Pleomorphomonas sp. T1.2MG-36: one gene and its partner. The main gene of each other region encodes a partner of the protein of the gene in region 2 in a complex. Links are inferred from orthologs where the notes say so. Each region holds a gene or a part of one and is shown on either strand. Other genes may lie near its edges.

Region 1 (2,808 bases), on a different replicon or contig from region 2:
CGGCAAACAATCCGCGCGCCGTGGTGTTCGGCGCACTCAACAATGCCTCGGTGACGGCGTTGGCCGCGCTCGCCCGCACCGACGAGGCGACGGTGACCGATCGGCTCAAGGCGATCGGTGTCGAGGTCAAGTCGGCCGAGGATACAGTGGCAGGGCTTGCCCAGGCGTCCGGACACGACAGTTTCGAACTGTTGGGCGCCGCGTTGGCGGCTGCGGCGGCGAGCGGCCAGCCCGCGCTCTGAGCCCGCCAAAGCCGGCAAACTCGACCAAAGGGGAGGTTCGTCGCGAATCCTCCCCTTTTTGCTTTGTGCCTGCTGGGAAGTTTGCTATGGAGACCCCGCTTCGAGCATCGGAGGCGATGGTCGGCGCGGTTGGATCGCGGGCGTGGTGGAATTGGTAGACACGCTGGATTTAGGTTCCAGTGGCGAAAGCCGTGGGGGTTCAAGTCCCTTCGCCCGCACCAGATCGACCCGCCGAAATCGAGGGTGATGCTGTCGGTGTCAGGTACGCCTCCGTGGCGTCCCGCCGGTGGTGAAGACAGAATTGAGCCGCTTCTTCGGGCTGGATCGGCTGGGAAAACCGCCGGAACGGTCTCTGGGGCGTTCTCGGGATCAGAGACGAAAGAAAACATCCATGCAGGTGACTGAAACCTCGACCGAAGGCCTGAAGCGCGAGCTCAAGATCGTCGTCACGGCCTCCGAACTCGCTGAAAAGCTCGACGCCCGTCTCGAGGAAATGAAGGCGCAAGCCCGGCTCCCCGGCTTCCGTCCGGGCAAGGTTCCCAAGGCTCACCTCAAGAGGCTCTATGGCAAGTCAACCATGGCCGAGATCGTCAACAACGTGATCGGCGAGACCTCGAACAAGGCTCTCGAGGAGCGCTCCGAGAAGGCGGCCATGCAGCCGCAGATCAAGCTCTCCGACGAGGATGCCGAGAAGATTCTCTCGGGTGACCTCGACCTCGCCTACGACATCTCTTACGAGATCGTGCCGGAGTTCGAGCTGGCTCCGCTCGACGGCATCGCCATCGAGCGTCCGGTCGTCGAAGTGGCCGATTCGGAAGTCGATGAGCGTCTGACCCAGATCGCCGAGGGTGCTCGTTCCTATGTCGCCCGTGAGGAAGGTGCCGCCGCCGAGAACGGCGACCGCCTGACCACCTCCTATCTCGGCAAGATCGACGGCGAACCCTTCGACGGTGGTGCCGACGACCGTGCCGCCATCTTCCTCGGCCAGGGCCGTTTCATCCCCGGCTTCGAAGAGCAGTTGATCGGCGCCAAGGTCGGCGACAAGAAGGTCATCGAAGTGACCTTCCCCGAGGACTATCAGGCCAAGCATCTGGCCGGTAAGCCCGCCACCTTCGACATCGAGGTGTTCGAGGTTGCCGCTCCGGGCGAGCTGAAGCTCGACGACGATTGGGCCAAGACGCTCGGCATGGACAGCCTCGATGCGCTGAAGGACATCGTCAAGCAGCAGGTCGAATCCCAGAACGGTGGCCAGACCCGCCAGAAGGTGAAGCGCCAGCTGCTCGATGCCCTCGACGCACAGTATTCCTTCGAGCTGCCGGCGACGCTGGTGGAGCAGGAATTCAATGCCATCTGGGGGCAGGTCGAAGCCGAGATGAAGTCCGCCGGCAAGACCTTCGAAGATGAAGAGACCACCGAAGAAAAGGCCCGCGCCGACTATCGCAAGATCGCCGAGCGCCGCGTCCGTCTCGGTCTCGTGCTGTCGAAGTTCGGCGAGCGCGAGAAGGTGCAGGTCAACGAGCAGGAGCTGCAGCGCGCCCTGATCGAACGGGCCCGCCAGTTCCCCGGTCAGGAACAGGCCGTGTTCGAGTTCTACCGCCGCGACCCCAACGCGCTTGCCTCGCTTCAGGCGCCGGTGTTCGAGGAGAAGGTGGTCGATGTCCTTCTCGGGCTCATCAAGGTCACCGACAAGACGGTCACCAAGGAAGAGCTGTTCAAGGACGACGAGGAGCCGGCCGTCTGATCGACGCAGCGCAATCCTAGCGAGAACTTCCGCGGCCGGGGCGGTAACGCCCCGGCCCGTTGCGTTTTGAGGCGAGCAGCTCTGCGTGTGGCTTCGGCCGCTTGCAGAGTTTGCCAGCGATACATAAGTGGCCTTAGAGGGGAGTTTCCCCTGGGATAGACGGGGCATGAAAAGCCGTACACCATGCACCGAAAATTCAGAGGCTTTGGAGTAGCCAAGCGTCTGCTTGGGATGTAACGATCACGGTACGAGTGATTTGCAGGCGACGCCACCGCCGCTCCGCGAGGCCCCGATAGGGGCGGGAAGGGCGGTTCGTCCGTCGAACGCCGAGGGAACGTATGAAGGATCCTGTCGATTTCACCATGAGCACGCTGGTCCCGATGGTCGTCGAGCAGACGAACCGTGGCGAGCGCGCCTATGACATTTTCTCGCGCCTCCTCAAGGAGCGGATCATCTTCATCACCGGCGGTATCGACGATGGTGTCGCGACGCTGGTCAGCGCTCAGCTTCTGTTCCTGGAGTCGGAGAATCCCAACAAGGAGATCTCCCTCTACATCAACTCTCCAGGCGGCTATGTGACGGCGGGTCTCGCGATCTACGACACCATGCAGTTCATCCGTCCGAAGGTGGCGACGCTCTGCATCGGTCAGGCGGCGTCCATGGGATCGCTTCTGCTCTGCGCCGGCGAGCCCGGCATGCGCTTCTCGCTGCCCAACGCGCGCATCATGGTGCACCAGCCGTCGGGTGGCTTCCGTGGCCAGGCGGCGGACATCATGCTGCATGCTCAGGAGATCCTGAAGCTGAAGCGTCGCCTCAACCAGATTT
Region 2 (3,260 bases):
ATGTCGCGCGAACTCCACCGGAACGCCGACATGCTCTGCCGTTATGGCGGCGAGGAGTTCGCCGTCATCCTCCCCAACACGGCGCGCCGGGGCGCCGAAGTGGTGGCCGAGCGGCTGCGCAGGGCGGTCGAACGGCTGAAGCTGCCCCACGAGCCCAATGTGCCCTACGGTCACGTGACCATCAGTGTCGGCGTCGCGTCGAGAAGCCAGCCCAATCCGCACCAGGATGGAACCGAGGCTCTTGTGCTCGCGGCGGATGGCGCCCTTTATGAGGCGAAGACCTCCGGACGCAACAGGGTTGGCCTCGCGAACTGAGGACGGGTTTCGGTGGTGGAGCCGATCGATGATTCCCTCTGGGGCCGGGCAGGTTGAATCGGCCCAGGCGGGCTTGAGGATTCGCTCGTGACGCCGAGTCGAGGGTGCCGGCCTAAGTGATTTGACGATGCATCGATTGCATTTGTTGCGCTGGCGATGACACAAAGCCCGCTTTCGTGCCGTCCGGGCGTATGAGGGGCTTCACGGAACCGACATTTCCGCCTTTTTTGGTCCGCCGACTTGACGGTTGGGGATTGTTTGAGTAGTGTCCGCGCCACTTGAAGAGTTGGTCTGTAACGCGTGATCGATCACTGGTCCTTAAACTTTTGATCAAGCACCGTTAAACGCTACTCGCTCCACTGGTGGTGAAAGCTGTTGTACGCACGAACGGTGCCGTTTGGCATTGTTCCTCTGCTTTCCGCCGCGCCGGACGTGAGATTTCACGTTATCGGCGCGCTTCGTTTTGTGCGGGCGGGGTGCGGAGAGTTGCGAAATCGGTCAGGGAGCTGGCCTGTTGTCTTGGTTCTGGCAACGGTTGGCTCTGAAGGAAGTGTAGTTCCGGTCTCCATGAAGGTCCGGACGTTTGGATTGAAGGTGAAGGATGCCGACGATCAATCAGTTGATCCGTAACCCGCGCGTCGCGCCGGTTTACCGTGAGAAGGCCCGCCATCTTGAGGCTTGCCCTCAGAAGCGTGGCGTTTGCACGCGCGTCTATACGACGACCCCCAAGAAGCCTAACTCGGCTCTTCGTAAGGTCGCCAAGGTCCGTCTGACCAACGGTTACGAGGTCATCGGTTACATCCCCGGCGAAGGTCATAACCTTCAGGAGCACTCGGTCGTCATGATCCGTGGCGGTCGCGTCAAGGACCTTCCCGGCGTGCGCTACCACATTCTCCGCGGCGTGCTCGACACGCAGGGCGTCAAGAACCGCAAGCAGCGCCGCTCGAAGTACGGCGCCAAGCGTCCGAAGTGATCCCTGGCCGGATCTGCGCGGAAGCCGGATCCGGTCGGTCTTATTTTGCAATACCCGGAGACGAAGTATGTCCCGTCGTCACAGTGCAGAGAAGCGCGAGATCAATCCCGATCCGAAGTTCGGTGATATCGTCGTTTCCAAGTTCATGAATTCGATCATGCAGGACGGCAAGAAGTCGGTTGCCGAAGCGATCGTCTATGGTGCCTTCGACAGCATCGAGACCCGCACCCGCCAGAGCCCGGTCCAGACCTTCCATCAGGCGCTCCACAACGTGATGCCGCAGATCGAAGTTCGGTCGCGCCGCGTCGGTGGTGCCACCTACCAGGTCCCGGTCGAGGTTCGCACCGAGCGCCGTCAGGCTCTCGCCATCCGCTGGCTGATCACGGCCGCTCGCGGTCGCAACGAGAAGACGATGGTCGATCGTCTGTCGGGCGAGCTGATGGATGCCGCCAACAACCGCGGCACCGCCGTCAAGAAGCGCGAAGATACGCACCGGATGGCCGAAGCCAACCGCGCCTTCTCGCACTATCGCTGGTAATCCGGACAGGCGGAGACGAACATGGCTCGTACGCATAAGCTCGAGGACTACCGCAACTTCGGCATCATGGCCCACATCGATGCGGGCAAGACGACGACGACGGAACGCGTCCTCTATTACTCGGGCAAGTCCCACAAGCTCGGCGAAGTGCACGACGGCGCTGCCACCATGGACTACATGGAGCAGGAGCAGGAGCGTGGCATCACCATCACGTCGGCTGCCACCACGACCTTCTGGAACGGCAAGCGCCTCAACATCATCGACACCCCAGGCCACGTCGACTTCACCATTGAAGTCGAGCGTTCGCTGCGCGTGCTCGACGGTGCCGTCTGCGTGCTCGACTCCAACCAGGGTGTCGAACCTCAGACCGAGACCGTTTGGCGCCAGGGCGACAAGTATCACGTTCCCCGGATCGTCTTCTGCAACAAGATGGACAAGACCGGCGCGAACTTCGACCAGTGCCTGAGCGACATCAAGACCCGCCTCGGCGCCCGTCCTGTCGCGCTGCAGCTGCCGATCGGTTCCGAGGCGAACTTCAAGGGCATCGTCGACCTCATCCGCATGAGAGCGGTGGTGTGGGAAGACGAGCAGCTCGGCGCCAAGTACCACGACACGGACATTCCGGCCGACATGCTTGAGCGCGCCAAGGAAGCGCGTGCCGAGATGATCGAAGCCGCCGTCGAAATGGACGACGATGCCATGGAGGCCTACCTCGAGGGCAACGAGCCCGACGAGGCGACCCTCAAGAGGCTGATCCGCAAGGCGGTTCTGGTTTCGGCATGGTTCCCGGTTCTCGCTGGCTCGGCCTTCAAGAACAAGGGTGTGCAGACGCTGCTCGACGCCGTCGTCGACTTCCTGCCGTCGCCGGTCGATGTGCCGCCGACCAAGGGTATCGACCCGAAGACGGAAGAAGAGACCGTTCGCCTGTCGTCCGACGACGAGCCGCTCGCCATGCTGGCCTTCAAGATCATCGAAGATCCGTATGGCGTGCTGACCTTTGCCCGCGTCTACTCGGGCGTGCTGCAGAAGGGTTCGACCGTTCTGAACTCGACCCGCGAGAAGCGCGAGCGCATCGGCCGCATGGTCCAGATGCATGCCGACACCCGTGAGGACGTCGAGGAAGCCCGCGCCGGCGACATCGTCGCCTTCGTCGGTCTCAAGGACACCCGCACCGGCGACACGCTCTGCGATCCGCTGAAGCCCGTCGTCCTCGAGAAGATGGAATTCCCCGAGCCGGTCATCGAGATGGCCGTCGAGGCTGCCACCAAGACCGAGCAGGAGAAGCTTTCCATGGCTCTCCAGAAGCTGGCGTCCGAGGATCCGTCCTTCCGCGTCTCCACCGATCAGGAGTCGGGGCAGACGATCATCAAGGGCATGGGCGAGCTTCACCTCGATATCAAGATCGACATTCTCCGTCGTGCTCCGCACAACATC

What was found.
Region 1: the proteins of rpsG (region 2) and tig are in contact, whole or in part, in a crystal structure (PDB 3GTY), measured with the Thermotoga maritima proteins. The link is inferred for Pleomorphomonas sp. T1.2MG-36 from one-to-one orthologs. Residues at the interface, in WP_004081843.1 of Thermotoga maritima: Lys34, Lys52, Lys55, Glu59, Arg62, Gln63, Glu66, Asn67, Lys69, Val71, Arg95, Ala109, Lys110, Lys111, Gly112, Arg113, Pro114, Glu117, Glu121, Ile124, Ala125, Tyr127, Asn128, Asn129, Thr130, Gly131, Lys135, Asp139, Arg142, Met143; in WP_004081061.1 of Thermotoga maritima: Glu122, Val124, Val129, Leu130, Tyr133, Glu188, Gly259, Ile262, Tyr263, Glu266, Ser270, Glu273, Gln274, Glu277, Arg308, Gln311, Ile312, Ser315, Tyr316, Glu325, Arg329, Arg336, Leu363, Phe366, Trp367, Arg373, Leu377, Arg381, Leu384, Glu387.

Annotation. Positions count from the first base shown.
Region 1 is NZ_CATNLY010000001.1:622,656-625,463, reverse strand. It holds tig (trigger factor), read left to right. Parts: upstream 1-633; coding sequence 634-1,983; downstream 1,984-2,808. Other genes in the region: QQZ18_RS02975 (ATP-dependent Clp protease proteolytic subunit), read left to right, coding at 2,322-2,808; QQZ18_RS02990 (DUF4405 domain-containing protein), read left to right, coding at 1-242. UniProt on the Bacillus subtilis protein: Involved in protein export. Acts as a chaperone by maintaining the newly synthesized protein in an open conformation. Functions as a peptidyl-prolyl cis-trans isomerase.
Region 2 is NZ_CATNLY010000012.1:369,140-372,399, reverse strand. The notes cover bases 174-3,090. They hold rpsG (30S ribosomal protein S7), read left to right. Parts: upstream 174-1,355; coding sequence 1,356-1,826; downstream 1,827-3,090. Other genes in these bases: fusA (elongation factor G), read left to right, coding at 1,848-3,090; rpsL (30S ribosomal protein S12), read left to right, coding at 917-1,288; QQZ18_RS08630 (sensor domain-containing diguanylate cyclase), read left to right, coding at 174-315. Also shown: more of QQZ18_RS08630, read left to right, coding at 1-173; more of fusA, read left to right, coding at 3,091-3,260.